4 regions of the Paenibacillus sp. cl130 genome follow, and region 3 is predicted to be linked to each of the others. Evidence: riboswitches for the same ligand, from Rfam matches in the RefSeq annotation. Region 3 holds a riboswitch; each other region holds the start of a gene.
What was found. A riboswitch is a leader RNA that binds a small molecule or an ion and turns the genes downstream of it on or off. The one in region 3 is predicted to bind cobalamin.
Positions count from the first base shown of each region.

Region 1: another riboswitch for cobalamin. It lies ahead of BM358_RS04410 (ABC transporter substrate-binding protein); the one in region 3 lies ahead of BM358_RS13310 (ABC transporter substrate-binding protein).
Region 2: another riboswitch for cobalamin. It lies ahead of cobJ (precorrin-3B C(17)-methyltransferase); the one in region 3 lies ahead of BM358_RS13310 (ABC transporter substrate-binding protein).
Region 4: another riboswitch for cobalamin. It lies ahead of metE (5-methyltetrahydropteroyltriglutamate--homocysteine S-methyltransferase); the one in region 3 lies ahead of BM358_RS13310 (ABC transporter substrate-binding protein).

Region 1 is NZ_FOYG01000001.1:930,106-938,143, forward strand. Features, by position in the region: gene cobS (adenosylcobinamide-GDP ribazoletransferase) at 1-260, opposite strand, end outside; gene cobU (bifunctional adenosylcobinamide kinase/adenosylcobinamide-phosphate guanylyltransferase) at 257-823, opposite strand; gene cobT (nicotinate-nucleotide--dimethylbenzimidazole phosphoribosyltransferase) at 820-1,890, opposite strand; gene BM358_RS04400 (ABC transporter ATP-binding protein) at 1,934-2,767, opposite strand; gene BM358_RS04405 (FecCD family ABC transporter permease) at 2,764-3,810, opposite strand; gene BM358_RS04410 (ABC transporter substrate-binding protein) at 3,807-4,814, opposite strand; cobalamin riboswitch at 5,021-5,215, opposite strand; gene BM358_RS04415 (histidine phosphatase family protein) at 5,337-6,095, opposite strand; gene cbiB (adenosylcobinamide-phosphate synthase CbiB) at 6,134-7,105, opposite strand; gene cobD (threonine-phosphate decarboxylase CobD) at 7,095-8,038, opposite strand, start outside.
Region 2 is NZ_FOYG01000004.1:445,499-453,536, forward strand. Features, by position in the region: gene BM358_RS14370 (Ger(x)C family spore germination protein) at 1-384, shown strand, start outside; gene BM358_RS14375 (hypothetical protein) at 377-601, shown strand; gene BM358_RS14380 (GerAB/ArcD/ProY family transporter) at 645-1,799, shown strand; gene BM358_RS14385 (uroporphyrinogen-III synthase) at 1,901-2,752, shown strand; gene BM358_RS14390 (LOG family protein) at 2,959-3,513, shown strand; cobalamin riboswitch at 3,570-3,757, shown strand; gene cobJ (precorrin-3B C(17)-methyltransferase) at 4,068-5,864, shown strand; gene BM358_RS14400 (sirohydrochlorin chelatase) at 5,957-7,024, shown strand; gene cobK (precorrin-6A reductase) at 7,021-7,800, shown strand.
Region 3 is NZ_FOYG01000004.1:196,274-204,311, forward strand. Features, by position in the region: gene BM358_RS13290 (xanthine phosphoribosyltransferase) at 31-648, shown strand; gene BM358_RS13295 (nucleobase:cation symporter-2 family protein) at 642-1,949, shown strand; gene BM358_RS26480 (hypothetical protein) at 2,131-2,301, shown strand; gene BM358_RS13300 (hypothetical protein) at 2,812-3,495, opposite strand; gene BM358_RS13305 (hypothetical protein) at 4,040-4,354, opposite strand; cobalamin riboswitch at 4,711-4,915, shown strand; gene BM358_RS13310 (ABC transporter substrate-binding protein) at 5,132-6,712, shown strand; gene nikB (nickel ABC transporter permease) at 6,728-7,657, shown strand; gene nikC (nickel transporter permease) at 7,672-8,038, shown strand, end outside.
Region 4 is NZ_FOYG01000004.1:415,892-423,929, forward strand. Features, by position in the region: gene BM358_RS14230 (DUF4097 family beta strand repeat-containing protein) at 1-711, opposite strand, end outside; gene BM358_RS14235 (DUF1700 domain-containing protein) at 716-1,267, opposite strand; gene BM358_RS14240 (PadR family transcriptional regulator) at 1,260-1,589, opposite strand; gene BM358_RS14245 (DUF6985 domain-containing protein) at 1,972-2,505, shown strand; gene metE (5-methyltetrahydropteroyltriglutamate--homocysteine S-methyltransferase) at 2,593-4,911, opposite strand; cobalamin riboswitch at 5,071-5,267, opposite strand; gene nrdG (anaerobic ribonucleoside-triphosphate reductase activating protein) at 5,444-5,941, opposite strand; gene BM358_RS14260 (anaerobic ribonucleoside triphosphate reductase) at 5,938-7,887, opposite strand.

The DNA.
Region 1 (8,038 bases), on a different contig from region 3:
TCCATCCACCCGTCCAAATGCAATCCGCCCGTCAACCAAACCCAGACAACAAGCGTAAGAATCGCACACGGCAACGGCGGCAACACCATAGAAGTAAGCGCCGCAAAGCCCCAGACAATGATGCCAATAACCACTCCGACCAGCGGATAATAACTTGCACTGCGTTTAAGCAAATCCGGGGAAAAATCCAATTCCGCCTTCACCGGAAGACGCGTTAAAAATTGAAAAGCCGCAGCAACAGCCTGACGTTCGCGGCTCATAGCTTATATTCCAACTGTTTGAGTTCTACGGGAATGCCCGCCGTCACCAAAAATACTTCATCACAAAGACGGGCAATCCGCTGATTCATAACCCCACTCAAATCCCGATACAGCCGACCAAGCGGATATTCGGGCACAATACCGTCACCAACCTCGTTGGTCACGATGACGAGCTGCCCCGGATACTGCTCCACAGCTGCCGCCAGTTCATTAATGGCAGCTCTGGACGCAGCTTCGCCGTCCTCGCCTGCGGCCAGCAGCACGTTCGACAGCCACAGGGTCAGGCAGTCGACTAGCACCATAGGCGCGGGTGATGGCTGCGACGCTTGATCGCCGCCAAGCCGTCGCAGCAGCTCCGGCAGCGCCTTCGCTTCCTCCAGCGTCTGCCAGTCGTATCCGGCAGACTCGCGCTGGACCCGATGAAGGGCGATGCGCTCCTTCATCTCCATGTCATAGGCTTGCGCCGTTGCAATGTAGCAGGCGCCAGGCGCGCGCGACATGCATAATCGCTCGGCAAAGCCGCTTTTCCCGCTGCGTGCCCCGCCAGTCACGAGCGCTTTCATCGCTGCGCGGCTCCCTGACCGTCCGATACGCCTGCATCGGCAAAGGTCGCCATTTCGCGCATAATGCGGCACGCCGCATCAATCAGGTGCAAGCTAAGCGCACCGCCTGTGCCCTCCCCGAGCCGCATGTCCAAATGAAGCATGGGCTCCAGCTTGAGCTGCCGGAGCACCGCCGCGTGCCCGCGCTCGTCCGAGGCGTGCGATGCAAGCATGTACGCAGCGCTTGCAGGCGCAAGTGCACGCGCTACGAGGGCGGCTGCGCCTGAAATAAAGCCGTCCAACACAACTGGACAGCGATGTGCGGCTGCCCCGAGGATGACTCCTGCCAAGGCGGCAATCTCTAGACCGCCGACCTTAGTGAGTACGTCGAACGCATCATTTGCATCTGGCTGGTTCACGTCCAATGCGCGGCAGACAACCGATATTTTACGGGTAAGCCCAGCCATATCTACACCCGTCCCCCGGCCTACGATAACTTCCGGCTCCAGTCCGGTGAGAGCACATACGACCGCAGCGCTGGCTGTCGTATTCCCGATGCCCAGCTCTCCGGTAACGAATAGCCGTGTGCCACCTTTGACCGCTTCTGCTACGGCTTCTGCTCCGGCCAAAACCGCCTGTTCCGCTTCTGTACGCAGCATCGCTGGCCCTTTAGCTATATTCGAAGTACCCATGCGTACCTTACGGTCCACCAGATTCGCGTGAGCGACATCCGCATTCACGCCAACATCTACCACCTTGACATCTGCGCCCGCATGGCGTGCCAGCACATTAATTGCCGCGCCACCTGACAGCATGTTATACAGCATTTGCTGTGTAACCTCAGCCGGAAAGGCACTGACTCCCTCTTCACACACCCCGTGATCCGCAGCCATGACCATAACCGTTTTACGATCAAATTCAGGCTTGTCCACTCCTGTAATTCCTGCTAGCTTGATGGCCACACTTTCCAACTTTCCAAGACTTCCCGGTGGCTTTGTTAATTGGTCCAAATGGGCTGAAGCTGCCGAGGCCGCCACCCCATCCGGCTGGGCAATGCTATCGATCAGCTGACGCAGCTTGTTGTTCATAACTTCCACTCCCTGCTCTTTTTAAGTGTGTTTCATCGTTTATTTAATCTGCTGTATCCGAAGCACTCCTGCGCAGCAAGAGCTGCGGCACACCGCTATCGGGATGCGGAAGCATCACAGGCTCAACACCGTATACTCGTCGAATCCGATCCTCGGTTAATAACTTCGATGAAGCTCCCAATCCTTCAACCATTCCATCTTTGAGTACAAGCAAATCTTCGCAAAATTGGGCTGTCAAGTTAAGATCATGCAAGACCGCAATAATCGTCACACCCGTTTCTTGGCGCCAATCTGCCAACAGTTCCATAAATTCAAGCTGATAGCGCAAGTCCAGATAGGTCGTAGGCTCGTCCAGCAGCAATATTCGTGGCTCCTGCACCATTACTTTTGCCAAAGCTACACGCTGTCGCTGTCCCCCACTCAAGCGGTCCAATGCTCTGTCCGCCAGCGTGGTAAGACCCAATCGCTCTAGCACGCGATCCGTGATCGCCTCCACATCAACACCCTTTTCCCTGCCTAGCCAGTCCTGATGAGGAAAACGTCCCATTTCTACGACTTCCCTGACGGTGTATCCCACTGGAGGAAGCCCTTCCTGTTGGAGTACGGCTATGAGTCGGGAAAGCTCTTTTCTGCTGTAGCTACCGACCTTTTTGCCATAGATATGAACGTTTCCCGAAGTTGGCTGATCTACACCGGAAAGCAAATGCAGCAAGGTGGATTTTCCACTGCCGTTCGGACCAATAATCCCCCACCAAGTTCCTTCGTCGACGCTCCAGCTTATATTCTTTAACGCATGGAACTCTCCATAGGCACGTGTTAGACCCGCTACCTCTAACGCCCGATCACGTACCTTCTGTTGTTCACTTTGTTCTGTCACAGCATTTCCCCCCTGCGCAGCTTCTTGTTCCGGTACAGGAGATATGCGAAGAACGGTGCCCCAACAAAGGCCGTCATCACGCCCAGAGGAATTTCCGTGGGGGCTAACAACGTGCGAGCCGCCGTATCTGCCCAAGCCATAAAAATAGCTCCACCGAGCGCAGATAATGGAACAATCATCCGGTAATCAGGACCTGTCACCAGACGAATGATATGCGGTACAACGAGTCCCACAAAGCCAATCACTCCACATACCGAGACAGCGGCTGCTGTCAGTAGCGTGGAAATGATCAGAACAGATAGCTTCGTCGCATCTACATGAACTCCCATGTGAGCCGCCTGACGTTCACCCAAAGCCAAAATATTCAGCACACGTGCCCGGTTCCATAGAAATACCAGTCCTATGACCACATAAGGTAAAAGGATTCCTGTATATGACCAACCGCGCAGGCTAAGACTTCCCATCGTCCAGTACAATATTTCATTGACCGTCTCCTTCGACATGGCTGTCAGAAAGGAAACAACCGCCCCCAGAAAGGATTGCATCACCACACCCGACAAAATGAGACTTTGTGTCGGAATTTTTCCACCTTCCCGTGCCAACGTCAGCACCATCCACAGCGTCAGCATTCCGGTCGTAAATGCCACTAGCGGCAGCGTCCATATGCCAACAAATGAAAATTGAAGGCCCCAATAAATCAGTACTGCCGCTCCTACCGAAGCCCCCGAGGATACCCCCAGTGTATACGGATCAGCCAAAGGATTACGCAGCACACCCTGAAATCCGGCTCCCGCCAGCGCCAGCGCTGCCCCTACCAACATTCCCAGTAACACTCGTGGCAATCTGACCTTCAAAATAATCTGCTCTGAGGATGTATTCCAATCCGGTGTAAACGTATCGCCTAACCACGGAAGGTGGTTAACCAGAATGCCCGTGACCTGGCTGACCGGAAGCTTGGCCGAGCCGATGCCAAGACAGAGCAGCAGCGTCAGTAACAGCAGGACAAGACCTGTTCCTCCAAAGCCGATCAGTTTACGGTTCATTTGAAAATTTCAGGATACACGCCCTTGACCACTTCCTTGAGACCTTCCGTTACGCGTGGACCCGGACGACTGATCAAATTATCATCCACGGCAAACACCCGGTTGTGGCGAACAGCCGATATTTGATCCCATCCACTGCGAGCTTTAATGATTTCACCGAGCGTTTGACCAGTTTTGTCGTCCTTGACACTTTTGCTGTACAAAATCACGTCAGGGTTCGCAGCAATAATATTTTCCTCACTAATTTGGTACCACCCCTTCTGCGTGGCGCCTACATTTTCGCCGCCCGCCAACGTAATCAGCTCGTCCATAAACTCGCCTTTACCAACTGTCCAGCCTGGTGAAAACTCGACGTATACCCGCAGCTTCTGACCTTTACCGATATTTTTAATTCCTTCTTTCACTTCAGCTACATCTGCTCTCATCTTGTCAGTCACCGCTCTCGCTTCTTTCTGATGATCGGTGATTTTCCCATACAATTCGATGTTAGCCATGACATCTTCAACTGTCTTCGGTTCCGTTTTAAAAATCATAATTCCCATGTCGCGCAGCTTGGTCGTAGCCTGTTCACTAAGTGATATCCCTGCAAAAACGACTTCCGGGTTAGCAGCAATGATCGCCTCTTCGTTCGGTTTCATAATACCGCCCACTTTAGGCTTTTTCGTAGCTGCTTCCGGGTAATCAGAGTAGTCGGAGACGCCAACAATTTCCTTATCCAGCCCGATGGCGAACAGCGCCTCGGTTTCTGCCGGGGAGACGGAAACGATTTTATCCGGCGCTTTTTTGAATGTAAATTCCTGTCCTGTTGTATCCTTAACCGTGAGTGGGTAAACTGTTTTGCCCGGAGGCTCTTGTGCGGTTACGGTCTGTCCCGGCTGCTGTGAAGAATTCTGGTTCTCTTTATTTTCAGCATTTTTCCCATTAGCTCCACATGCACTCAGCACAACTGCCAAAATCAGAACCAATAGACCTGTTGTCCAAACCTTTATTTTTTTTCCTGCCATGATTTGCACCCCTTCATAAAAAATCGTTAAGAGCGTTACTTGAACATCATCAGATATCTTCTAAATCCAGCCTTCTTTTCCTATCAAAAAAACCCCGCATCCTCATATCAGGACACAGGGGCCACGTTAGCGCAGATCGTGCGCAGGCGGCAGCTTCTTTCCGCATGGACAGTCACTGCGAACACGTCATCCTTTCCTCGAAGGACTATGGTGACAGGCGGACGGGCAGGTATCCTGACTTATGGTAAAATGCATGTCCTGAAATTCTTTCATATGCTTAGTAGCACATAAAGCAGGACTAACGGGCATGTTTCCATTTACAGTGGCGGGACCGCGCCGGACTCACACCGACTTCCCTTTTAACAGCGCAGGCAAGGGAAACCATAGTTTCATCACGCTGCGCCGACCTCGTCTGCTGGATATTTGATAAGTGGTAGTCAAGCCGTTCTTTTACTTGATGATTATAGGTTAAAAAGAGGCGGCTTACAACCCAAACAGCCTCTTTATCCGCAGGTGTCTAACCTAATGAGGAAGCATTTCTGCTATGTAATTGTGCCGTCCTGCCAGCCTCAATTGAATCCTAAATGCTTCTCCCGGCCTCGGATTCAGACTCCAAAAATCATGACCCGGTATCAGCATGCAAGCCAACTGACGAATTACGCCACCATGCGTAACGACCAAAACAGAGAGCGGCGCAGCAGTCAAATCCATGGGTTGAACTTCCATAGCAACACGCCATTCATACAGAGAGTCAAGAAATTTCCGTAGACGATTCACAAAATCTGTCCAAGACTCTCCTCCAGGAGGGGTTATCCGTTGTGGCTCATCAATCCAAGCGCGATACAAAGACACATCCTTGAGCATGTCATACGTTTTTCCATCCCACTCGCCAAAATGAAGCTCTCGCAGACGTGGTTCCATCATAGGAGACATAGTAGATAGGGAATCTCCAGACGTCAATTCTGATTCCGGCACAATGATCTGCAAGGTCTGGCGACATCGCATTAAATCGCTGCAATAGATTCGAGCAAAGGACTGCCCTTGCAATTTTTCTTGCAAAGGCTTTAATTCCTGCTCTGCTCCCGGTAGCAAACCTAAGTCGGAGTGTCCTAGATATCGACGTTCCTTGTTCCATAAGGTTGTGCCGTGACGAACTAACACGAGTTCCATGTCCCAATGCAGATCTTCTTTAGCATCATACGGCACCTTATCCTCCTGTGAGTTCGGACTTTGTGCGTATTCTACTGTCCTTTTTGCTGCTATATCTTGTTTCAAGATCATGTCACTTCCTGCTCGATCATTATTCAGTGTGTCACTCCTCACCGCACCCATCCCAAGGCAAAACAACCTGCGGCTCCTAACAAACACAATCCTACAAACATACTGGACACGGCGAACATCAGCTGGATCGTATGCCGTATATCTTTCGACTCTAGCGGTCGTATCCAATCGCCCATGTATGCACGAAAGGAGCGCACGCCATGATACACATTATAGCCTCCAAGACGAATCCCCAGTGCACCGGCAACAGCCGATTCCGGGAAGCCACTGTTCGGGCTTGGGTGCAGACGAGCGTCTCGCTTGACTGTGCGCCAGCTTCTTGCAGCATCTCGCTTGTACATCCACGCCGCTACCACAAGCATTGCCGCTGTCAGGCGTGCCGGAATGTAGTTAGCGACATCATCCAGACGTGCTGAAGCCCAGCCTAAATGCAGATACTTTTCATTTTTGTAGCCAACCATGGAATCGAGCGTATTCACAGCACGATAAGCCAGCGCCAAGGGTGCTCCCCCGATCAGGGCATAAAAAAGCGGCGAAATAATCGCGTCCACGATATTTTCAGCGACCGTTTCAACCGTACCGCGTACAATCTCAGGCTCATCAAGCTGTTGCGTATCCCGCCCAACTATCATGCCCAGCTCCCGCCGTGCCGCAGCCAGGTCATCCGCCTGCAATGCTCGGTATACTGCCATTCCTGCGTCCTTTAGTCCTTTGGAAGCAATCGTGGTCGCAATCAGCACCATTTCTACGCCGACAGACAACCACGGATGGATCCAGGCAAGCAAGTGCAATAGCGCCCAGGCGAGCGTAAAGGAGCCTCCCGCCACAATGAGTGGAAGCAGTATACCCGCACGTTTCAACCCCCGGTCACTTCGGGCCTGGCGGCGAATCACTTTTTCCAATGCTGAAATGGCATGTCCCATACCGATGACTGGATGCGGCAACCACCTCGGGTCACCGATCAGCCTGTCCAAAAGATAGGCTGCCAGGATAATCAAGCTAACTGTCACGCCGCTGCTCCTCCTCCAGCACTTCACCCAATACAGACAGCAGCCTGTCGTTGGCTTCTGCATCCTTGACCGCAATCCGAAAATGGCTCGTCGTCAGCCCCGGATACATAGCACAGCTACGTATAAGAATTCCGCGTTGTCCAAGCGCCTGCTGAATCGCCGATGCGCTCCACGTACCCGGCGCCCTTGCCAGCACGTAATTGGCTTCGCCGGGAACAACACCGCAGCCCCATTCCGCCAAGGCGGTCAACAGGCGGTTGCGCTCCGTAGCAATCAGCTCCTGTGTTTGGTGCTCATATGCTTGCCCACTTCTCAAACACGCCTCCCCAGCCAGCAACGCCAATCCATTCACACTCCAGGTCACCTGTTTGGCCGTCATTCGCCGGATATAATCTGGATGAGCAATCGCATAGCCCAATCGCAAGCCAGGAATGGCATAAAATTTGGTCATTGACCGGATCAAAATCACATGAGGATAACGATCCAGCACAGGAAGTAGTGAGATTCGCCGTTCCAGCGGGATAAAATCAATGAATGCTTCATCCACCACCAGCACGGTACCCGTTTTGCCAGCCGCTTCTGCCAGTTCGCACAGCTCCTGCTTACCATATTGCACACCGTTTGGATTATTCGGCTGCCCAAGAAACAAAACATCTACCTGCTCCATGAGCTGAAGGATGTCCTCCACGTCCGCCTTCCATTGAAGCGAGGCCTTCCCGTACACCCGGTTGACCTCAGCTCCGAATTTGCCAGCCAGCTCCGCATATTCTGAAAAACACGGCTCCACTGTACCCACACGCTTAGGAGCCAGTCCCAATAGCAGGAGCGCCATACTTTCAGCCGCTCCGTTTCCGATACTTAACGACTCCGGTGGAACATGCAGTCGCCGTGCGAGCATATTTTTAAAATTCCGATGCCCAGGATCTGGATAGC
Region 2 (8,038 bases), 250 kb from region 3:
CATATCAAGCCATATATTCGTGGGAACGATATTCGCATGACCGTTCATATGAACTGTAACGGGAATGTGAAGGAAAATGAGACGGATTTCGATATTTCCAACGAGGAAAATTTGAAGTGGCTGGAACAGCAGACAGCCGAGGAAATTAAGAGGGAGCTGGGAGAGGGTGTCAAGGTGATCCAGCAAAAATATCACTCAGACGTACTTGGTTTGGGCCGGGCTATTATTACGAGTCATCCGGATGAATGGGAACGGATTAAACCTCAATGGGATCAACTGTATCCCAAGGTGGAGGTCACTATAGATCCGGTCGTGCATATTGAAAATATCGGTGCGGTCACCAAACCATTCGGGGTCAAAAAGGAGCAAATCCAGAATGAATAAAGTATTTCTATTACCTTTATTGCTGGCTATGCTCTTCATGTATCTGATTGACCGCAAAAGTATTAGGGATGCACCTGCCGTCAATCGCTGGATCTCACGCGTATTGTATGTCATTAGCATTGGTGTCTGGATTTACGGAACATCAACGAAGAGCACTGTTTATGTGGCTACATGGCTGGCCCGTTTTATTGACATGTGGCTCCCCCCTACGTTGTAAATCGTGTAATGGATGCCTGCGGGCAAAAGGAGGATGTACCTGCATGAGACAGTTCACAACCAGACAAATCGTGCTGCTTGGTGTATTGATGGAGGTCGGTATTACCCTTGTACATGCTCCGGCGCAGGCAGCAGATTACGCGAATCAACATGCCTACTGGACCTGTGTAATTGCAGCTATCGTGCTATGCTTGCCGATCTGGGCCATGTTGAGACTCAAGCGGCGTTTTCCTGATCAGGACCTGATGCAGGCCATGGTGAGCTCTCACCCTGTGCTAGGACGTATGCTGCTTGCAGTCTACCTTATTTTATTTCTGATCATTTTTGCACGGGATTTGAGAATTATCACGGATTTGGTGGAGGTTGTACTTTTGCCGCTGACTCCGATTGTTGTCGTATCTCTTATTTTGCTTTTGACTCTGGCGTTTATGGCCAAAGGCGGAATAAGCACCATCGTGAATATGACCGAGATTTTTGTACCTTTGTTGATTCTGACGCTGCTGACCATGCCGCTTTTTTTCGGGCGTAATATGGATTTTTCGGTACTGAGACCCTATTTACATCCGGAAGTAGATGGAGTGATCAAGGGCAGCTGGCGCATGCTGGGATATATGGCCGATATCATGATGGTTCCCTTTGTGATTTCTGGGAAGAGCTATAATGGGCGTAGTGCGTGGTATGGGCATTTGCTCGGAACCGCATTTCTGACCATGCTGATGTTGCTGTCGGAGTTGGTTATTGGTGTTCCTATCTTGTCCCGGCTATTTTATCCATCCTATGAACTAGTGCGTCAATTGCAGCTAACGGACTTTCTGGATCGGTTCGACTTGTTCGTGGCAGCACTGACCGTACCGACCTTTCTTACGAAGATTGGGGTTGACCTGTACGTTACCAGTTTGGCAGTAAAGCGTATGTTTGCCCATGCATGGGGAAGTCTGATGGTTTGGCCCGTAGGTTTGTTGGGTTACGTCTGTTCGTTTATGCTGTTCTCCAACATCGTGCAAATTTATGATTTCAGCCGGGAGTGGACCGCGGTGATGATCATTTTTTTTGTTATCATGCCCTTGTTGCTATGGATGTTGCTCCGACCCAAATCTAAAGGGAGAGGCGGAGATGATAAGGCATCTAACGGAGAGCGGGATAGCAGTAGTCAGAAAGAAAGCCAGCATGGAGGCAGAACAGGACACGACCACTTATAAGATTACTGTATTTATCGGAAAAGTAATTCTTATTTGTCTTTTACCCCTCTGATTGTATACTTGGTAGAAAGAAATACGACTTCTACAAGGGAGGCAACAGAATGGCACAACGCATGGCAGGTAAGAGAGTCGCTCTTGCTGGTCCCCGTAAAGCAGAAGAAATGGCGCTGCTAGTTGTGAAGATGGGGGGTGAGCCAGTACAGCGCCCGGCCCAGGGCACCGTTTTTTTGGATGATATCGAGCTGCGCAACGCTGTTGTATCGTGGGTGAAGCACCCTCCGGACTGGTACATCTTCACGACAGGTATGGGGCTGGATGCCTTGTTCGATATGGCAGAGGATATGGGCGTGGCCGAGCAGATTATGGAGTTGCTGCAATCCTCCAACATTGCAGCGCGGGGCTACAAGACGGTCAATGGACTCAAAAAGCGTGGCTTTACGCCAGCAGTACGAGACGAGGACGGAAGTTTGATCGGATTGACAGGAGCTTTCGCCCCATACGATCTGAAGGGGAAGGAAGTATTGTTGCAACTGCATGGCGATCCAGCTCCACGGTTGGTAAAGTGGCTGGACGAGCAGGGGGCAGTGACCCGCCAGGTACTTCCTTATAAGCATATCCCACCTGAGGAAGCAAAATTGCAGACGTTACTGGAGGATGTTATCCATCGTAATGTTGATGCTGTTACGTTTACAAGTGGTCCGCAAATCCGATTTTTGGCCCAATATGCCAGAGAGCAAAATCGAATCGAGGAGTTACTGGAAGCTTTTCGTGAGGATGTGATTGCTGTATCCGTAGGGAAGGTGACTGCACAGTCCATTGTGGAAGAAGGGATTGACCGAGTCGTGTTTCCAACCGAAGAGCGCATGGGCGCGATGATGGTGGAGCTGGGTAAATATTTTGAACATAACGATTCGGTGCATGGCTGTGGTCTGAAGATCGTGAATGGTCATTGAAATGAGATAGAAATTATAAATGCAGTATGCTAAAAAATGAACTTATATTTTGGGATACAGAGTAAAATAAAGATAAGGGCCTACGAGGTCTTTATCTTTTTTTGTTGGACATGCATCGACAAAGATTTTTGTTATAGCGAAAATGTTTATCTAATATAATGAATAAGTTTCGATGCATGATACTTAGGACAGGAGCTGAGACGTTAATGAATTCTATTTGCGTATTTGCCGGGTCCAGACCTGGACATTCATCGGTATATGTTGAGGCTGCAGGCAAGCTGGGGGAAGCCATGGCTCGCCATCATATCCGTCTGATCTATGGTGGATCTAGCAGGGGGCTGATGGGAGAGGTGGCGGATGGAATGCTGGCGGGTGACGGTCAGGTCACTGGCATTATGCCCACCCTGTTATTTGATGCAGAGATCATTCATCGGGGAGTTACCGAATTTATTGAGGTAGCAAGCATGCATGAGCGTAAAGCGGCAATGAGCGAGATGGCCGATGCGTTTATCGCTCTTCCGGGTGGCTTGGGAACCTTCGAGGAGCTATTCGAGGTATTGTGCTGGGCGCAAATCGGGATTCATCGCAAGCCCATTGGGCTGCTGAATGTGAATGGATATTTTGACCCGTTAGTAGAAATGGTGCGTCATAGCGTGCAAGAAGGGTTTACCGGGGCCGAGCACCCAGCGTTATTAAGTATCTCTGCGGACCCGGACGAATTGCTACATATGTTAAAAAATAAAGCAGAGAACTTGAAATAAAGCGTTTTTCGTGCTTGCACAACTGATTGAGGCAAGGTTATGATAAGACCCATAATCAAATAGCGGACAGACAAGGTGCCTTTGCGGTTGAGCAAAGGGTAACAGGGAATCGGGTGCAAATCCCGAGCGGTCCCGCCACTGTAAGGAAGAGGATTTTTTAAAATGGTCACTCGTGAAAAACGGGGAAGACGAAAGAATCCGTTGATGCCAAGCCAGGAGACCTACCTTGATCTGTATGCACCGTTAACCTTCGCGGAGAGGATGGGTGTACGAAATCAGGAAATCAGGCACACGTTGCTTTTTCCATGTTGGCTAGAGGTTTGCGTGGATATGAACGTGCAGCAGCGTTTGAAGCGTAAACAGTCAGATGGAAAACAACGGCAGGCTGGAGGAAGACAAATAGTGTCTTCTTACGCTGTTTGTTCGTCTGATGAGAGATGCGTACATAGAAACCCCATCCGGGCAGGATGGGGTTTTTTTGAGTTACACGATGTGCATAAATCATTGAAATAGATAGCATAGCTGCCCTGAAAAGGATGAATAGGAGGAGCACGATGAGCCCATTAGGAAAATTGCTGGTGATTGGATTTGGACCAGGAGATATGGAACATATCACAAAACGGGCGCTGGATGCGCTGGCCGAAAGTGAGGTCATTATCGGCTACAATACCTACGTTGATTTGATCCGTCCGTTGTTGAACGGACAGGAGATTGTACGCACAGGAATGACAGAGGAAGTGAGCCGTGCACAGGAGGCGGTTCGCCAAGCAGAGATGGGCAAGAAGGTAGCTGTCATTTCCAGTGGAGATGCGGGAGTCTATGGTATGGCAGGGCTGGTGTATGAGGTGCTGATGCAAAAAGGCTGGCGACGCGAGGACGGGGTTGAGGTAGAAGTCGTACCGGGGATCTCGGCTATTCAGTCCTGTGCATCACTGTTGGGGGCGCCAGTTATGCATGATGCGTGCACGATCAGTCTGAGTGATCATCTGACCCCATGGGAAACGATTGTGAAGCGCGTAGAAGCAGCGGCTTCGGCCGATTTTGTGATTGCATTATACAACCCGCGCAGTGGTCGGCGTACCCGCCAGATTGTGGAGACGCAGTCCATTTTGCTGCGTTACCGCGATCCGCAAACTCCAGTCGGGTTGGTGAAAAGTGCTTATCGTGAACGTCAGCAAGTTATTGTAACGACGCTGGAAGATATGCTGAACCATGACATTGGGATGCTGACGACTGTAATCATCGGCAATTCCTCGACGACGGTGTATGACGGCTTGATCGTGACTCCGCGCGGATATCAGCGCAAATACACATTAGATGCGACCGAGCAGGCACTCAAGCCGCATCAGCGTCTCCGCACGGAAGCGGAGCCGTGGTCGCTGGGCGCACAAGAGGATACACCGCAGGCAGGCGCAGCCCCGACTAAGCCCGCTGGACCCTCCGCGAGCGGCGCTGCGGTTGCGACGCAGGCACGCCCGCAAGCGATGGCTGCCGTGCAGGCAACGACTGCTGTGCAAACCGGCGCAGCCCCGGCATCGCTGGCGGCAGAGGCACTAAGCCGCCTCGCTGTAGGCGGCAAGCTGCCTGGCGCAGCCAACGCTCGCTGGAGCGGGCAAGCGCCTACCGCCGAGAGCACCGCCGGAACGTTAGCGGTGGCCGGAGCGGGGGCCGCGTCCGGGATGGCGACAGGCGGCTTTGGCAAGCCTGCGCTGTTTGAGGTGGGCGTTTCCCCGGGTGTGGGAAACAAGAAGTTCACCGCTCGTCAGATGGCGCTGCTCGCCGAGGTAGCGGGTGATGACGGCGAGCTGGAATACACGCCAGATCATCAGATCGTGCTGCGCGTGCCGTGTGCAGACCCCGAGGAACTGGTCGGACGGCTGCGGGATGAACGATTCATTGTCATGCCGATTGGCGATGTGTTTAAGGTGAAGGCGTGCGACTTCTGCAATATGGAGAAGGATGACGCTGTGCCTGTGGCTGAGCATCTACAGGTTGTACTTGGCGGATTACAGGCACCCAAGGAAACGAGTATTGCTTTGAACGGATGCGGTATGGCCTGCTATGGAGCGGTGCTGGAGGATATCGGAATCGTCTATCGCAAGGGAGGATACGACCTCTTCCTCGGTGGCAAAAAATTCGGTCGCAATGCTCATGCCGCTCAGCCCGTAGCGGAAGGGATTCCGGGCGATCAGATTACTGATATCGTGGAGAACGTCATTGCTGAATATAAGGAAAAAGGGCATCCGAATGAGCGTTTTCATAAATTTTTTAAACGTGTAGGCGTCGTTGCGGGTTTCCGGCATGAAGATGCACCAGCAACGGTAGAAGTGAATGCGGTTTGTGGTGATTAATGGAATGAAGGCCTGATGAACTGGATACAAGCATATATATAAAATAGGGCGTCATGCAGGTTATCCCTATTAAAGAGGAGGAAAAAACAGCAGTGGATGCAATATTGTTGGTTGGACATGGAAGTCGGGACCCGGAGGGGAACCAGGAGCTGCTGGAATTTGCACAGGCAGTGGCAGACCGGGTACCGGATATGTGCGTGGAAACCTGTTTCTTGGAGTTGGCACGTCCCAGCATTGCTGAAGGGATGCAAACATGTGTGGAGAAAGGGGCGACGCGTGTCGTTCTTATTCCGATTATCTTGTTCGCAGCGGTACATGCCAAAATTGATATTCCGATGGCTATTGATCGGGCAAAAGCAAAATATCCGCAGGTGGAATTTGTATACGGACGCCCGATTGGTGTTCACGAGAAAATCGTCAGCATTCTGCAAAGCCGCTTGAAAGAGGCCCGTCCGGTTGCGATTCCAGCGGGAATGAATAGCGCTGTAGAGGCATTTCCCGAGGTATCCGACGAAGAAACGGCGGTACTTGTGTTAGGACGCGGAAGTAGCGATCCAGATGCGAACAGTGACTTTTTCAAAATCACCCGTATGCTGTGGGAGCAGCTTTCTTATACGTGGGTAGAGAGCAGCTTTATCGGTGTGACGCAGCCTTCTTTTCCCGATGGATTGGAGCGTTGTGTACGATTGGGGGCCAAAAAGATTATCGTGCTTCCCTATTTTCTGTTCACGGGTGTGCTGATTAAGCGCATCGGAGAAATGACCCAGGAATTTGCCGAGGCTCACCCTACATTACAAGTGGAGATGGGCGGATATTTTGGTTTCCATCCCCAATTGATTGAACTGGTGCTGGAGCGAGCTAAGGAAGGCTTGTTTGGCAAGGTTACGGCCAATTGTGATAACTGCCAGTTCCGTCTGGAGGCGCAGGAGCACCACCATCATCACCACGATCATGACCACGATCACCATCATGAGCATGAGCACGACCATGAACATCATCATCATGCACATGAGCACGATCATCATGATCACCATACACACAGCCACGATCACACTCATGAGCATGTCCATGCTCACAGCCATGATGACCATGATCACCATCACGAGCATTCACATACGCCATCTGTAGTGAACGGAAGCGGGCAGGTGAAGGGCTCATGATATTCATGCTATGCGGAACGAGCGACGCTCGGGAATTGGCGCTGCAAATCCGTGACAATGGCTTCAGCGTATTGACCTCGGTCGTAACCGAAAGCGCGGCAGCCAGCTTGTCCGAAGTGGGACTAGACGTACGTACAGGACGAATGACAGCCGATGAAATGGCTGCAATGATTCGGGAGCAGGGAATACTGGCCGTCGTTGATGCCAGTCATCCTTTTGCAGAAGAAGCACATGCGAATGCGATGACAGCCGCTCGCGTATCCGGAGTTCCTTATATTCGCTACGAGCGAACGGGACTGGTATATGACAATCATCCGTTGCTCCACATCGTGTCTTCCTATGAAGAGGCCGCATTAGAAGCGAAGCAACTCAAAGGCTCTGTAATGCTTACGACAGGCAGTAAGACGCTCGGCACGTTCACCAAGCATTTACTCGGAGACCCGGAGATTCGTCTGGTTGCACGCATGCTGCCGCGCTTGGACAATATGGAGAAATGTAGCGAACTGGGCATGGAGCAAAAGAATATTATTGCCATGCAGGGACCCTTTTCCCGCGAGATGAATGAAGCATTGTACAAGCACTATGGCACGACCGTGATGGTCACCAAGGAAAGCGGACGCACGGGAGCAGTGGATGAAAAGGTTCAATCTGCATTGGAGCTGGGGATTCACGTACTTTTGATTTCCAGGCCGGAAGTGGAATTTGGCACAGTATTTGATCATTTCGACGGAGTCATCGACGCATTGCGTATAGACAAAGAGGAGTCTGTGCTTTAAGACATAAGCCTATGAAGTTGGTCGGTCCAGTCAATCCGATGAATTCAGAACGATTTCTGGCATGTATTTAAAATATAGTCATCTTAAAATGTGCAGTTTTTGTGTAGAGGTGTTTGTAACTCCTTAACATGAATGTTATTTTCCCTATATAAGACGAACTTGAAAAATGAATATAAAACGGAGTAGTCGGAATGGTGCTGTACAAGCGTAGCGGTCGCTTTTGTCCCCGGATTTCTAC
Region 3 (8,038 bases):
TTAAAGTACAGAAGGAGCGATACTCGCATAATGAAAGCTTTGGAGGAACGTATTCGTCAAGAGGGACAAATTTTATCTGACACCGTATTAAAGGTAGATTCATTTTTGAATCATCAGGTAGATACAGCATTAGCATTGGAGATTGGTAAGGAGTTTGCACGCCTTTTCGGCAGTGCTCCGATCACCAAGGTGCTTACAATTGAAGCTAGTGGTATTCAATTTGCTATGGCTACTGCTATTGCCTTGGGGGTCCCGTTCATTTATGCGAAGAAAAAGAAAGCAATCACGCTGAATGAGCAGGTATACTTCGCCGAGGTTCATTCATTCACTCGGCAGGAAACCTATCAGGTGAGTATTTCCCAAAAATATCTCGATGCCAGCGACCATGTGCTAATCGTAGATGATTTTTTGGCTACTGGCGCAGCATTGGTTGGACTTACGGATATTGTGAAGGAAGCAGGAGCGGAGCTGGCCGGGGTTGGCTGTGTGATTGAGAAGAGCTTCCAGGAAGGTCGTGGACTGTTGGAGCAGAGAGGCATTGCTGTGCGCTCTCTTGCGCGTATCGCTTCCATGGCACCAGGCGAGGTTCATTTTATAGAGGAAGCTGGCGTGGTGATTCCTCCCGTTAAGGAGAATGTGGGATGTTAAGTAAACAAAAGTTATTCGCGCTGGGCTTCCAGCATGTCATGGCGATGTACGCTGGAGCAATTGCTGTACCTCTAATTGTAGGGGGAGCATTGCACCTGACGCCAGCCCAGATGGCTTATTTGGTGGCTGCCGATCTGTTCACTTGCGGGATTGCTACGTTATTACAGATTATGGGCACACGCTTTTTCGGTAGTAGACTGCCTGTCATTTTAGGCTGTACGTTTACGGCAGTAGGGCCCATCATCGCGATTGCTTCGACCTCAAATTTAGCGACAGCGTATGGTGCCATTATTTTGTCTGGTATATTTGTGGTGTTAGCAGCACCGTTGTATGGCAAGCTGCTACGCTTTTTCCCGACGGTGGTTACAGGTTCGGTCGTTACGATTATCGGTCTATCCCTTATTCCGGTGGCGATGAACAATGTAGCAGGGGGTCAGGGCAGTTCGGACTTTGGACAGCCACGTAATTTACTGTTGGCCTTAGTCACACTACTGGTTATTCTGCTTGTGAATCGGTTGGCAAAAGGCTTTTTGCGCTCGATTTCCGTGCTTATTGGGTTGTTCGCGGGCACAGTGGTTGCTTATGGAATGGGAATGGTGCATTTTGCTCCCGTGGCGGAGGCTTCATGGGTGAGTGTTGCACAGCCGTTTTATTTTGGTAAGCCTGAGTTTAGCATTATGGCAGTTTGTACGATGATTATCGTCAATATTGTCAGTATGGTTGAGTCTACAGGCGTTTATTTGGCAGTAGGCAAAGCAATTGATCAGAAGGTGGAGCAGAAGCAGATCGTCAATGGTCTGCGTTCCGAGGGACTTGCGATCATGCTTGGGGGTATTTTTAACGCGTTTCCTTATACAGCTTTCTCGCAAAATGTGGGTCTGATCTCACTCACACGCGTCAAATCGCGGAACGTTATTTTTGCTGCGGGCGGTATCATGGTTGTTCTCGGTTTGCTGCCTAAGCTGGCTGCTTTAACGACAGTGATTCCTAACGCTGTGCTGGGCGGGGCGATGATCGTCATGTTCGGCTCGGTCGCTGCATCAGGCATGTCTATTCTGTCAGAAGTGGATCTGCGGAAGGAAAGCAATCTGCTGATCGCAGCATGCAGTATTGCCGTGGGCCTAGGCTCTGCCGTTCTGCCACAAATGTTCGACCAGCTGCCGAGCTTTGCCAAAATGCTGTTGCAAAATGGTATCGTTTCAGGCTCGATTACAGCGATTGTCTTGAACATCGTTTTGACGAGAAAACAAGGGGACTCGGTCAAAAGCGTGACGGTTCAGGAGGTTCCACAGAAGGTTTGATGATTAAGAATAAATAAAGATAGCCGGAGAGAGGACATATGCCTCTTTTCCGGCTTTTTGGCATGGAGTTATCCAGGGAAGATGAGCAGAGAAGATAGGCTGTGCAAACTGGTATCTATTACGGCAGGCGTCAGGCTGGCCGGAGCCAGACGCAGCACACCCAAATTGATTGAGTTTGGAGTTGGACAGCTATAACCTAACGAAGCTGCTTACATTGGTTCGCAGCCAGCGTAAGCAGATGCGCAACAGTCGCGGATCGTCAACAAGGGGGCTGCTTTATTTCCTGGATTGGGACAAGCTAAAGCAGGGGGCCAGAATTATGACTATTGGACGTGAAAGTCGTGGACGATAGAAAATATTCTTTGGAAACGTGTTGGTTTTTTTATCCTAGCAAAAATCACGGAAGATTATTCGAACCGTATGCGTTAGCAGATAGATAAAGTGAATGCCTCCCTATGCTGATACAGTAAGATTCCATACGAAATTAAATTCCAAAACCCAGAGTTTTGTGAGTGCATATGTCCGGTCTTCCAATCCTCAAATTTCGCTGTCTTGTTAGTTTCATCACCCTCCGTGCTTGTCAATAAAAAGCCTGTAGTACCAAGTATTTAATTGTCCGTCACGACGAATTACAATCCTGTTTCATCATTTTTTTACTTGCCCGCTCTATTCGACATTCTTTCGTGTAACCCTGTCTAGGTATGATATAAAGTCCTTTGAACGCAATAGATCGTTCGGACGCCACAGCTCCAGTCCAAAGTAACTGAGTAGACTCGCGAGAGTCCCGCTACTTTCCGCTATAAAAAAAGAAGCCGTGTTGGTTGCAACGGCCTCTCTTTTTATTTCAATTTATTTGATATGATTAGTGCTTTTCTACTCTGAAAGCAATTCCCACAGGCTTGTCTACTCTCACATAACCTATGAAAGGATCACCTATGAATGGAGCTGGCCAATACATTCCTAATCTATGTTTTTCATATCGTGGAAAAGCACTAATAACCCATCTTTCTCCTTTAGGAACATTGATTGAATATTCATCATCTAGGCCAATATCAGCTTCTATACCAAAACCCAATGTGCCTTCTATAGCTTTAACACCACCTGTTATTGCTCCTTCCGCTTTCACTTTAATATTAGTTTTCACTGTAATTTTTGCAGCAGCAGGCCCAGTATATGTACTTACACGAATTGCATTGTTTGTATCAACCCAATAACCTAGATTTTCATGGGTTTTAACAATAGGAGTCACCCCAATGGATTGGGTACTAATTCTATCATTATTACCTTTTTCTTGATTTAAATTGTCGTAATTGACATAATAGTAATAAACATCATCGTTAACACTACTAGGATCGATATATTTGTAGACTTGTCCTTCCTTGGCCTTTATTTCATCTGTCGGTTCCCATTTTCCGGCTTCTGATTGTATCGTCGATGACAATGGATTCGGCGCATCATTTGCAGAAGCAATGGCTCCATATGGTAATAATATTGCTGTCAATGCTGCAATTATTGCTGTTTTAGTCATGACTTTGAATGGTTTCATAGTATTAAAATTCTCCTCTTCGAAAAATATTATTGGGGGCTAAGAAATGAGTAAATTTGAAAAAAATCTGTTTAAGTATTTGTCTTACGGTTTTTTGGTAGGAATATATTATTCCTTTATTCAAGGACCAACGACGACAACTTCTTCGCTTAACGGCTCATTGCAACTTTACACAGTGTCCGCATCTACTTTTATTTTCAGAACATTATCAACCTCATTTCTACTAAGTCTCCTCTCTGGAGTCGTGTATACAATTGTTTTTTTATCCATAAGAAGGAATAAGTAAATATTACCTGTAAATTTTATGTTTGTAAATAATTTTATTTAATGGATAAAATTTAAAATGAGATAGAAGAGAGCCGTATTGATCGCAACGGTCCTTTTATTAACTGACGGTTTAATAGCAAGTGCCTCCCCGTTTGGTTGTTCGTACAAAACTCTTTAGCTCCACAACTTTTCGAGCGTAAAAGCAAGCCGTCGCTTCGTCCTGGTTTACAGTACGACGCTGTGAACGACCTGCAAGATCCCTCGCTTCGCTCACTTACTAGCTAAAAAATAACTTGACTGCTAGGCACCTAAACGGCACGCTGACATGGCTTGTCAGGAAATGGTCAGTTAACAAATTAAGCCCCCGGCTAATCACCGGAGGCTTTTCAAACTCATTCTCTAAATCACTAAGGAATGTTTTACGGGTAAATTCTCTAATAGTTAAATTTGTCTCAAAGGCTGTCTGAGAAGAATCAACAATATAGTTCTTTTGTTTGGTAGCTGCCCCCAATGCTGTTATCCTTATAATAGAAATTCCACAAGGTTTGCTCACTAAATTTCCGATCAACTCTTTGGTTTTGTCGCTTTTCAAATTTTTTTCTTCCTCAATTTTTTGGAGAAGGAATAACCAACTGCTTTTTCAGGCCTTTGGAATAATGTATCTTTTTTAATAGCTTGTACAAATTGATCTGCAATCTCGCTGCTAAATTTTCGTTCTTTTAGATTCATTAAGTAGTCTGGTACAGTTTTCGGGACATCATGAGGGAGACGGAATGCCCGTCATTTCGTGCACGCAATGAATAGACATCACCTTCATTCTCGCCACATCGTTCAAATTTAAATTATTGTGCAGCATTTATTGACAAGCCTGTGACAACAAAATAAGATCGTAATGGAAAGAAATAAAGGAAGAAAACAGGTGTGAGCCGGACGACTCTATGTACGGGGTTTTGCTGAGACCATGTAGATGGTTGTTGAGCGTGTTCACTTAAAAGGGAAGTTCGGTTGATTCCGACACGGGCCCGCCACTGTATACAGGCATCAGCAGGATACTGCTGGAGCTTTCAGAACAGCCACTGGAACTGTGAAGAACCGGGAAGGCCTGAAAGATGCGCCTGGAGTCAGGAGACCTGCCTGTTTTGACATCACTGTCAGACCCACGGGATGCTGGGGAGGTGGTTAGGCGTGCTGCATACGGAATGTCTGAAACCGATCTGATCCCTTCTATGTTTTTGGAGTTGGCTTCGAGGTGAGTTTTGACATTTTATAATGAAAGCATTTCTGACTGCTGATCAAGTGGTCCGGAATGCTTTTTTCGCGTTTTGCGTTAGGTTTATATGATTTTACAAGATAGAGGGGGATTCATTGAATGATTAGCAATCGTAGCAGGCGTTCATGGTTGATATGTACAGGGGTGATGCTGCTGCTGGCAGTTATGGCTCTTTCGGGATGTGCCAGCAATAAGACGTCGGATAGCTCCGGCAAGGGTGAAAACGCGTCAGCACAACAAACAGCGACAGATAAAAAGCTGGTAATGGCGTATACATGGAAACCGTCAGGCGTTGACCCGCACGGAGATAATAGCTGGGATGTGATGCGATCCGGTGCAGGTGAGACACTGGTACGTTTGAATGAAAAGCTGGAGCCTGTGGCTTGGCTGGCAAAGGAGTGGAAGCAGGATAGTCCTACAGTTTGGACGTTCAGCTTGCAGGATAAAGTCACTTTTCATGATGGAAAGAGTATGGATGCAGTAGGTGTAAAAGCGTCTTTGCTGCGCTCTATCGAGAAAAGCCATCTGGCTAAGGATTTACTGAATGTGAAGTCCATTGATGTAAGCGGCCCGCTGGCTTTGAAAATCACGACAAACCAGCCGAACGCGGCGCTGGTGTCCAATCTAGCTGATCCATCGACAATTGTACTGGATGTGGCATCGATGAAAGATGAGCAGAGTTACCCAGCGATGACAGGCGCCTTTAAAATCAAAGCGTTCAACAAGGACCAATCGTTGGTCGTAGAGCGTTATGACGGATATTGGGGCGAGAAGGCACGACTGGCTGAAGCGACGATGAAGTTCATTACGGACGGGAATTCGCGTCTGATGGCGCTGCAATCCGGCGAGGTGGACGTAGCGACGGATATTCCGGTTGATAACGCAGAGGTACTGAAAAAGAACGACAAGCTACAAGTGCTGTCGGCTCCCTCCTTGCGCACCCATATGATCGTGTACAATATGGAATCGCCAGTATTCAAGGATGCGGCGAACCGTAAGGTGGTGGACAGCCTGATTCCGCGCACATCGATTGTGAGCGCCGTCATGAGGGGCTTCGGTACGGAAGCAAGTAGTCCGTTCCCGAGCATTCTTCCCTTCGGTAAAGTTGAGCGTAAAGCGCTGGATGGAACGGCAGAGCAGCTGTTGACGAAGGATGGCTGGCAGAAGGACGCTCAAGGGACATGGACTAAGCAAGGCAAGCCGTTCGAGGTTACGCTGCTGACTTTCCCTCAGCGTCCAGAGCTCTCTGTTATGGCTGAGGTCATCCAAAGCCAATTGCTGAAAGAGGGAATCCAGGTCAAGATTCGCAAGGTGGAAAATATCGACGAGGCGTTGACCAAAAACGATTGGGATTTTGCAATGTACAGCATGCTTACTGCTCATACAGGAGAGCCGCAATATTTTATGGACATGTTTTATTCTTCGAAAAGCGAAGCCAATGTAAGCCGGTATAGTTCCAAACCGCTAGAGAGTATTCTTAACAGCTTGAAGCTGGCGAAGGATACAGCGCAGCGTAATGCTGTGACACTACAAGCGCTGGATATCATCAATGCGGATTTGCCACAGTCGTTCATTGTGCATCCTGATAATGTGTTTGGTGTGAAAAAAGGGGTGGAGGGTTTTACACCCCATCCGATCGAGTATTACTATATTACAGCGCAATCTGATATTACGGAATAACGAGCTGCGTATCCTATGATTCGTTTTATACTGGAACGTGTGGCGCAGCTGCTCATCATTGTATTCGTTGTATCCACGCTGACTTTTGTACTGATGCGGCTCGCTCCTGGTGACCCTGCTACTATTTTGCTCACCGCGCATAATGTCCCTGCCTCTGAGGAGGCGTTGACGACGCTACGGCAGGAACTGGGCTTAAACGAGCCGCTTCATATTCAATATGTGAACTGGCTGCGAGATGTGTTCACGGGGCATTGGGGCACCTCGTATGTATCCAAGGAATCCGTGCTAGCCGAACTATGGAACAGACTGCCTGCTACTGTGGAGCTAGCTGCTGCGGGCTTTGCCGTCATGACGGTGCTTACGCTGGGGCTGGGACTGGCTGCCTCGCTAAAAATCAGCGGCCCACTGGATCGTCTGGGCAGGCTGTTTGCCCTGCTGGGATCGTCGATTCCCTCTTTTTGGCTTGGTTTTCTGTTGATCTATCTATTCTCCGTTCGCTTGGGCTGGCTCCCATCCATGGGAAGGGAGGACTGGACACATCTAGTGCTCCCAGCGCTGACTCTTGGCGCAGGTTTGGGAGCGGTGCAAGCCCGTGTACTGCGCGCTCAAATGCTGGAGCTGGGTGACCGGAATTTTGTGAAAGCAGCGAAGGCTCGAGGCTTTTCGCGTATGCATATCCTGTTTTTTGAGATATTTAAGCATGCGGTTCTGCCTATGATTACACTGCTAGGTACCAATCTATCATTTATGCTGGCAGGTAATGTCATCGTCGAGACCATTTTTTCATGGCCGGGGTTAGGTAAGTATTTTATAGATGCGATTACCCAGCGAGATTATCCGGTGATTCAGGGGTATGTTATTTTTGCCGTATTTTTAATTGTAGGTGTTCAGTGTTTGGTGGATTTGGTCCAGACGGCGATAGATCCGAGGCTACGTTTGCGTTAAGGGGGAAGCTGAAAATGAAAAAGATACGGCTTTCCTTTCAAGGGAGCTTGCTGGCAGGAGGCGTACTTTTTGGTCTGATCGTGCTGCTTGGGTTATTGGCTCCATGGGTCGCTCCTCATGATCCTCTTCAAGTGGATCTTTTGAACCGTCTGGCACCACCCAGTCGGAAATATCCTTTCGGTACGGATCATCTGGGTCGGGATGTGCTGTCACGGCTAATTTACGGGATTCGGACGAGCGTGCTAATCGCATGTGCAATTACTGTAGCTACGTTGTGCTTCAGTCTGCCTATAGGGTTGCTCATTGGTTATGTGCGTGGACGTGTAGATCAGCTGATCATGCGGGGAATCGATGGCGTATTGGCTTTTCCTGATATTATTT
Region 4 (8,038 bases), 220 kb from region 3:
CTTCACGTCACCAGAATCAGCATTCACTTCCAAGTTGGCTACGGCACGTTGTGTAATATTTGTCTCCCCTGAGGTTAGGGAAATAAGGCCATTACCGCTATAATCGCGGATGGTAACATCGCCTGAAGTAAGCTTCAACTCCATATCTGCTGCAAGCTGACTGGCTGTAAAATTGCCGGATGTTAAATTTGCGATCAGGTGGGTACTTTGGAGGTTTGTAATCTCGGCAGTGCCTGAAGTAGCGGTGATGGAAGTATTCTGCACGGAGGCATCTTGAAGTTTTACATTCCCTGAATGTGCATCTACCTGTAGGTCAGTTAGTGTTTCGCCGGAGGGCATCTCTACGGTAATCGTTTGATCCACATCAGGGGTGATCGAAAGGAATGACAAGGAAGCGGCCGGCTCCGATTGAATCGTAAGCTTACCGTTCTCAATTCGGGCATTATGAATTTGGTCGGCTACCTTTGTCTGAACTTCTCCACTAATGCGTATCGTACCTTGGTCGCCAGAGCCAGGAGTAAACAAAATAGAGACATCATCAGAACTGTCCACTTTCAGCTTCTGTAGCTGACCACGTGTGAACGTCCATTTTTTGTTAATCGCAGTTGTTTCCTTCATGACTTGTTGACTCCATGGGGCACCGTAGGCCACCATTCCGGCTGCGCCGATGACAATGCACAGACCTGCTGCAATAAACCACTTTTTATTCATGTTGTTAGTAAGCTCCCCTCAGGGTAGTCTGATTCCATTTCCAGTATCGTACTGTGCCCTTGACCATAAGGAGTAGGAGATAACGTACTCCAGGCAGCAGCAATAGACCTATACCCGTCAACGTGATAGAGAAAAAGAATTTGGCCGGGTAAAAGGTGCTGTTTAGTGCATAATCAGTAACGGCGAGAAGGGGGGCTGCAATGAAGCTGACCGATAGCACGGTCAATGAAGCCCATACTGCCCATAGGGTAGCCATAATCGGGATGGAGATTAGCAAATTGAGAAACAGCAGCCCTAAGAAAGTAAAAAGATTGCGTGCGAAGCTTCCCTGACGAAGCGGAGGAGAAGCGTTCCAGGCTGCATTGGGATCATCCAACGCTTCTCGGGCAATATCCTCCGGGTTACCCAGTTCATTGGCAATCTCACTTTCGCTTTTGCCATTAACCAACCCGTAGTCAAAATGCTGGCTCAAATCACTAAGCAGCTCATTGCGTACCTCTGCAGGGAGAGGAGAAAGAAGCTGCTCTACCTCTGTAAGAAACTGTTTTCTATTCATCGGAATTCCCTTCCTCCAGTAGGCTTGCGACATGATGGACAAAATCATTCCATTCCCGCGTAAGTATTCTTGTATAATTGCTTCCAGTATCAGTCAGCCGATAATATTTGCGGGGAGGTCCCTCGGTCGATTCCTGTAAATACGTTGTGCAGTATCCTTCTGATACCAGACGGCGAAGTAGTGGATATAGGGCTCCCTCAGCTACTTCAATATGACGGGAGACGGCTTGAGCCAACTCGTAGCCATAACGGTCTCTGCGTCCAATTAGAACTAGAACGCACAGTTCCAGTACCCCTTTTTTGAATTGGATGTTCACATTCACGAGCGGTGCTCCCTTCCTGGATGTTATCAATAATTCATAGGTGTCGTTCGGAATAAGGGGAAGAAACGTGTGTTTGTGCATAATTTGTCACGGGTACTAATTATAGAACAGTAGTCAGGTACAATTTAACATCATGTACTGATTAATGCAAGGTACTAAATTTTTAATAATAAAATATTTGTGCCGAAATGGGCAGATTTTCTTTCTTGAAGGCTTTATTGAATAGCGAATGTTGTAGAAAAAAGTATTTTTATTTGGAAATTACTCGAAATATGGCTGGAAGCACAAATAGGATGCTACTTTAATTTCATTCATTAAAATGATAGATTGTAAAGTATTCAATAGGGTTAAATATTACTTTTTATGAAGAGGTGGGTAAAGGGTGGATTGGAAAAATTGGTATATGGAACTGGAACAGGATGATGAGTCTTGGGATGTATCTGAGGAGATTGTTCTGCGTGGTGTAGTACATCTTAATTTTTGCGGGCAGCCCTCGGAAGTAGAAGTCGAATTTATCGTGGGGGCTGACTCCGAAGAACAGGCACAGACTATAGAAGAACCTACACAGTTGCAAAAAAACACATGGGAGCAGTATATGGAATATTCGTCAGCTATTCATCCTCAAGTGTTGGAGTCCATACACCATCATTATGCTGGCATAGTGGAAAAGTACCGGAATGCTTACAGTATATGGGGAGAGGACCCAGATGAATATGCGCCTTATGTGGAGCGGCCGGAACAATTGCTGGATCGAATACAGCTTGTGTCTATACTGATTTCCGACTCATCGGCAAAGGATGAACTGTATTTGAATTTTAGTTGCTCCTGGGATCAAGAACATGGCTTAGGCGTACATATGAAGCAGATGAAAATGGAGCATATTCAAGGCGTTTATACATTATATGACCTAGAATAAATCCCCCTTCCCGGCTTTTACCAAAAAGGGCCGGAAAGGGGAATAGGATATGGTGAAATGATGGTGCGATTCGATACGATAAAAAGATTAGTTGGATACAGCCAATGCAGCCCGGGCTGCTTGAGCCGCTTGTACCATTAGTCGCAAGGCGGCGATAGATTCCTCCTTGGTGCGGGTTTTCAGACCACAGTCCGGATTAACCCAGAACAAATCTGATGGCAGTACGCGCAGAGCACGCTGGATCATGCTTAGCATTTCAGATACATCGGGGATGCGCGGACTGTGGATATCGTACACGCCCAGACCGATGCCCTTGTCGTATACCTGATCTTCAAAGCTGACAATCAGTTCTCCGTGACTTCGCGAAGTTTCAATAGATATGACGTCGGCATCCATATCGGAGATGGACTGAATCATATGCTGAAATTCGGAATAGCACATGTGCGTATGGATTTGGGTCGCAGGTTCAACGGTGGCCGTGGTCACAAGGAAGGCTTGAACCGCCCAGTCCAGATAGGCTTGCTGTTGTTCTTTTTTCAGTGGAAGCCCTTCACGAATTGCAGGCTCATCGACCTGAATCATGCCGATGCCCGCTTGTTCCAGTGCCTCTACCTCTGCCCGTAATGCCAGAGCCAACTGTAAAGCAACTTGACTACGAGGAATATCGTTACGTTCAAAAGACCAGTTCAAAATGGTCACAGGGCCTGTAAGCATTCCCTTAACAGGCTTGGAAGTTAACGATTGGGCGAATGCCGTTTCTTCCACGGTCATGGGCTGATCGAAGGAAACGTCTCCGTATATAATCGGCGGTTTAACACAGCGGGAGCCGTAGGACTGCACCCATCCGTTTTGCGTAAAAGCAAAGCCGTTCAGCTTTTCGCCAAAAAATTCAACCATATCGGTCCGCTCAAATTCTCCATGAACAAGCACGTCAATGCCAATGTCCTCTTGAATATCAATCCATTCCTTAATTTGCTGTTGGATGAACGCCCGGTATTGCTCGGCTGACCATTCTCCTTTGCGATAGTGCAGGCGGGCCTTGCGGATCTCGGCGGTTTGCGGGAAGCTACCAATGGTCGTCGTAGGCAGTGGAGGCAACTTCAGCTTATTTTGCTGAATCTCACGACGCTCGGCGAAAGGAACGCTGCGTGACAGAGGCTCTTTTGCCAACAGGTCGGCCAGATCGGCAGCTGTCTGTACGCGTGCCGCTGAACTGTTGAAACGGGCTACCGCATCCGCACTTTGCTCAAGCTTGGCGAGTGCGGAAGGATCGTGTTTGCCAAGTGCAGCCGTCAGGACGGCGATTTCCTCCAGCTTTTCATCGGCAAAGGCCAGCGCTTGCACCAGCTCCTTGTCCAGCTTGTGCTCTGCCTCCAGACTGACTGGCACATGCAGCAGACTGCATGATGGCTGTACGATAAGCTGTGCGGCAGTGGTTTGTTCTGCTAACTGACCCAGCAGGGCAGCCACAGCGTTCAGGTCGCTTCGCCATATATTGCGCCCGTCAATAACCCCAGCGCCCAGCGTTTTTCCTTTAGGGAAGCCATGCTGCAATATATGCTGAAGATTTTCGCCATCATCATACACAAAATCAAGACCCAATCCCTGTACCGGAAGTGCGGACAGACGCTCATAATGGTCCAGGCTGCCAAAGTAGGTTTGCAGCATTATATTCAAGGAGGGCGCAGCTTGAGTCAAAGCTTCATAGACTTCCTGAATAATGTCCAAATCCTCTGCCGGGAATGAGGTGGTTAGGACAGGTTCATCGATTTGGACCCACTGAACGCCTTCTGCCGCTAGTTCAGACAGGATACGGGTGTACAGTGGCAGGAAGCTTCGTACGATGGTGGCCAAATCCTTACGATCATAGCCTTTGGATAAGGTAACGAATGAATAGGGGCCGATGAGGACCGGTTTCCCATCAATGCCTAGTTCTTGTTTTGCTTCACGATAAGCCTGTAAGGGTTTATTTTCAGTGAACACCGGGACTGCGTTTGCCAATTCAGGAACGATGTAGTGATAATTGGTATTCATCCATTTGGTCATTTCACTGGCGGTTGCTCCCTTCTGTCCACGAGCGATCCCAAAATACACGGACAGAGGAACCGGACCTGCGGGACGATGGTTGAACCGTTCGGGTACCAGACCGAACATTACAGATGTATCCAGCATGTGATCGTAATAGGAGAAGTCTCCGACAGGAATGCGATCAATCCCCTTGTCACGCTGCTTGCTCAGATGCTCCAACCGTAATCTTTTCATCTCCGTCTGCAGTTCGCTTTCGTTAATGCTGCCGTCCCAGAAGCGTTCCAGTGCTTTCTTCCATTCCCGGTTTTCGCCGATACGCGGATATCCCAGATTACTGCTAATCAAGCCGGACAATTCAGGCCATTCAATAATGGACATGTACTTTTCCTCCTAGTGGGTAGCTGTTTTATTTTTACGTACCAAAAAAGGCATTCTTCCCCCAGAGTTAAAAATAAGTAGGGGAAAGAATGCCTCCGTGATTAAAAAATCAAAAATACGGCGACTGCTCTTAACACCTCCCTATCTTCCGTAGGTACTTGCGATGTTGTTAAAATAGGCAGGTCTCCTGACTTACGGATCATGACTCTCAGCATTCCTTCCCGGTCTGTGGACCAGTGGATATATGAACAGCTGAAAGTTCCCCGTTTACAGTGGCGGGACCGTGCCGGATTTGCACCGGCTTCCCTTTTAAGCCTGATCTGAATAGAACAGACACCTATCTCCAAGCTATACGGTTAAGGTATGACGAATAATTATGCACTCGTATACTTGTTCACCATCATAAGTGAAACTTACAGGATGCGCAATAGAAACTCCAATGGAAACAGTTAGCTATATGAAAAAAAGACAAGCCTTACCCATGATGGGGACTTGTCTTAGATATATAGCATCTTGCCGGGTAAACTTCGCGTTAAGCCAATGAAACGGTATAGCCTGCCTGAATACTGGCTTTTACATCTACCAGACGCTGGTTGCGACTGCCCCGGAAGGGAAGGGTCAGGTCCTTTTGCTGTTCTACAAAACGACCATCCACAATCACATCGCACAAAAGCGCTAGCTCCTGTCGCTCCTGATCTGTGAGTAAATCTTCATAGACAAAGCCAGTATAAGCCCACACGGTTCGGTCGGGACAGGCCTCGCGGAAGTCACGCACAAATTGCGAGCATTCTGCTGCTGAGAAAAACGGATCTCCCCCGCAGAGAGTCAGTCCGTCCAACAACGGATTATCCATGATGTCACGAATGACTTCCTGTTGTCGTTGGGGTGTAAATGGCTCACCTGCACGGAAGCTCCACGACGCTGGATTAAAGCATCCGGGACAGGCATGACGGCAACCGCTAATAAACACGACAGTGCGCAGGCCGTATCCTTCGTTCAGAGATTCCGGAATGTAGCCACACAAATTCACTTATGTTTCACCCGGTCTCGAACTTCTGCCTGTTTTGCAGCATTAAAGCGAACGGTATAATCTCCTGTCAGATATCCGGTTACCCGACGTAAGCGCTGAAAGTGTGTATGCTCCTCATCTGTGCCGCATTGGGGGCAGCTTGTCCCGATAATCCCTTCATAACCACATTCCGTACAACGATCCACCGGGTGGTTGATAGAGAAATAGCCGATGTTCTGATGCAGCGCGTACTGAACAATTTTAAGAAACGCATCCGGGTTATTCCGCGCGTTACCATCCAGCTCGATGTATGAAATCGCACCAGCGTTGCAGAGGTTATGGAACGGAGCTTCCAAGCTGATTTTACGAGCAGCCGGGAGCGTATAATACACGGGAATATGAAAAGAATTCGTGTAATATTCTCGATCATTTACCTCAGGGATAATCCCGAAATCACGTTGATCCAGCAATGTGAACTTGCCCGACAGACCTTCGGCAGGCGTAGCGAACAATGTAATATTTAAATTGTGATATTCACTCATTCGATCGCAATACACGCGCATGGAAGTGATGATTCGCTGTGCCTCGCGGTATACGAAATCATCCTCCCCGTGGTGTTTCCCGTATAGTGCCTTCATGCACTCAGCCAGCCCGATGAACCCGATCGAAAGCGTACCGTGCTTTAGTACGCTTCCCACCTTATCATCTGGCGCCAGTTCTTCTCCACCTTCCCATACCCCTTCGCGCATCATAAAGTCCGAAGCTTTGGCCGGCTGGCTGGTCTGGATTTGATAGCGATGGATTAGGCCATCCACCGCAATGCGCATAACTTCTTCCAGTCTCGCATCAAAGCGATCACGGTCAGGTGTCAGGCGTTTGCCTGTGCAAATACCATACTCAATCCCAAGCCGCACCAGATTAATGGTATTGAAGGAGAGATTTCCCTTGCCACTCTGCCGGTTTCTACCGAAACGGTCAGAAATGGTGCGGGTACGGCAACCCATTGTCGCTATAATGGTATCCGGGTCATCAGCACGGTAAAAAGGCAAGTTGAAGGTGGCATCCACATTCACAAAATTGGGATACATCCGTCTGCTAGAGCATTCTACCGCCCGTAAGAACAAATCATAATTGATGTCGCCTTCTGCCTGGTTGATTCCCTCTTTGCATTGGAAAATATGCTGCGGAAAAATAGGAGTTTCCCCGCTGCCCAAGCCGCGAATAGTGGCCTCCAGCAGCGATTGAGTAACAAGCCGTCCTTCAGCAGACGTGCACATTCCGTAATTCAGTGAAGTGAATGGAATCTGTCCACCTGCCCGACTGCTCATGGTGTTCAGGTTATGAATGAGCGATTCAGCAGCCTGCCGGGTTTCCGTTTCCGTTTCTTCGCGTGCGAATGCGTATGAACGAGGGCAGACTTCTTGCAAATGGGGATTGGCCATATGTAGTTCGTCGTCAGACAGATGGGATTCTATCTCTTCCTCGAACAACCGAAGTCCTTTGCGCAGATGTTTGCGGAAGGACCGGGCAACGTATGGGGCAAGGTCCCAATCTATTTTGTTGGCGGAGACACCTCCGAATTGGCTGTTTTGCTGAGATTGGAAAATAATGGCGACCAGTGCCATAGCGGACATAATCGTTTGCGGTGTGCGCACAGAGCCGTTGCCTGTATTGAAGCCGTCTCGCAGTAAACGACCAAAAGGGATAAAGATACAATTCGTAGTTCCGAGCGCATATTGGTCCAAATCGTGAACATATACATATCCGTGGTCAATCGCGTTCGTCAGTTCAGGCGGAAGTACCCGCAGGCGCGCATACCATTTGGCATACTCGGACCCAAGCTTGCTCATTTTGCCGCTGAACGATTCTCCATTCAAATTTGCATTCTCCCGCAGCATGTCCAGATCTTGTGCCCCAATGACCCGCTCGCCGATGTCGTATAATTGATGTTCCTCCAGCACCTTCATCGTAAAACCCTCCATATAGTAAAATATATATATTTTTCACAAAAACAACATATTGATGATATCTTGTGTTAACCAATTGTTTCGATCTATATATTGTATATACGTATACATTGAGAGTATGTGACTATTGTCACATTGGTAGGAGCGGGCA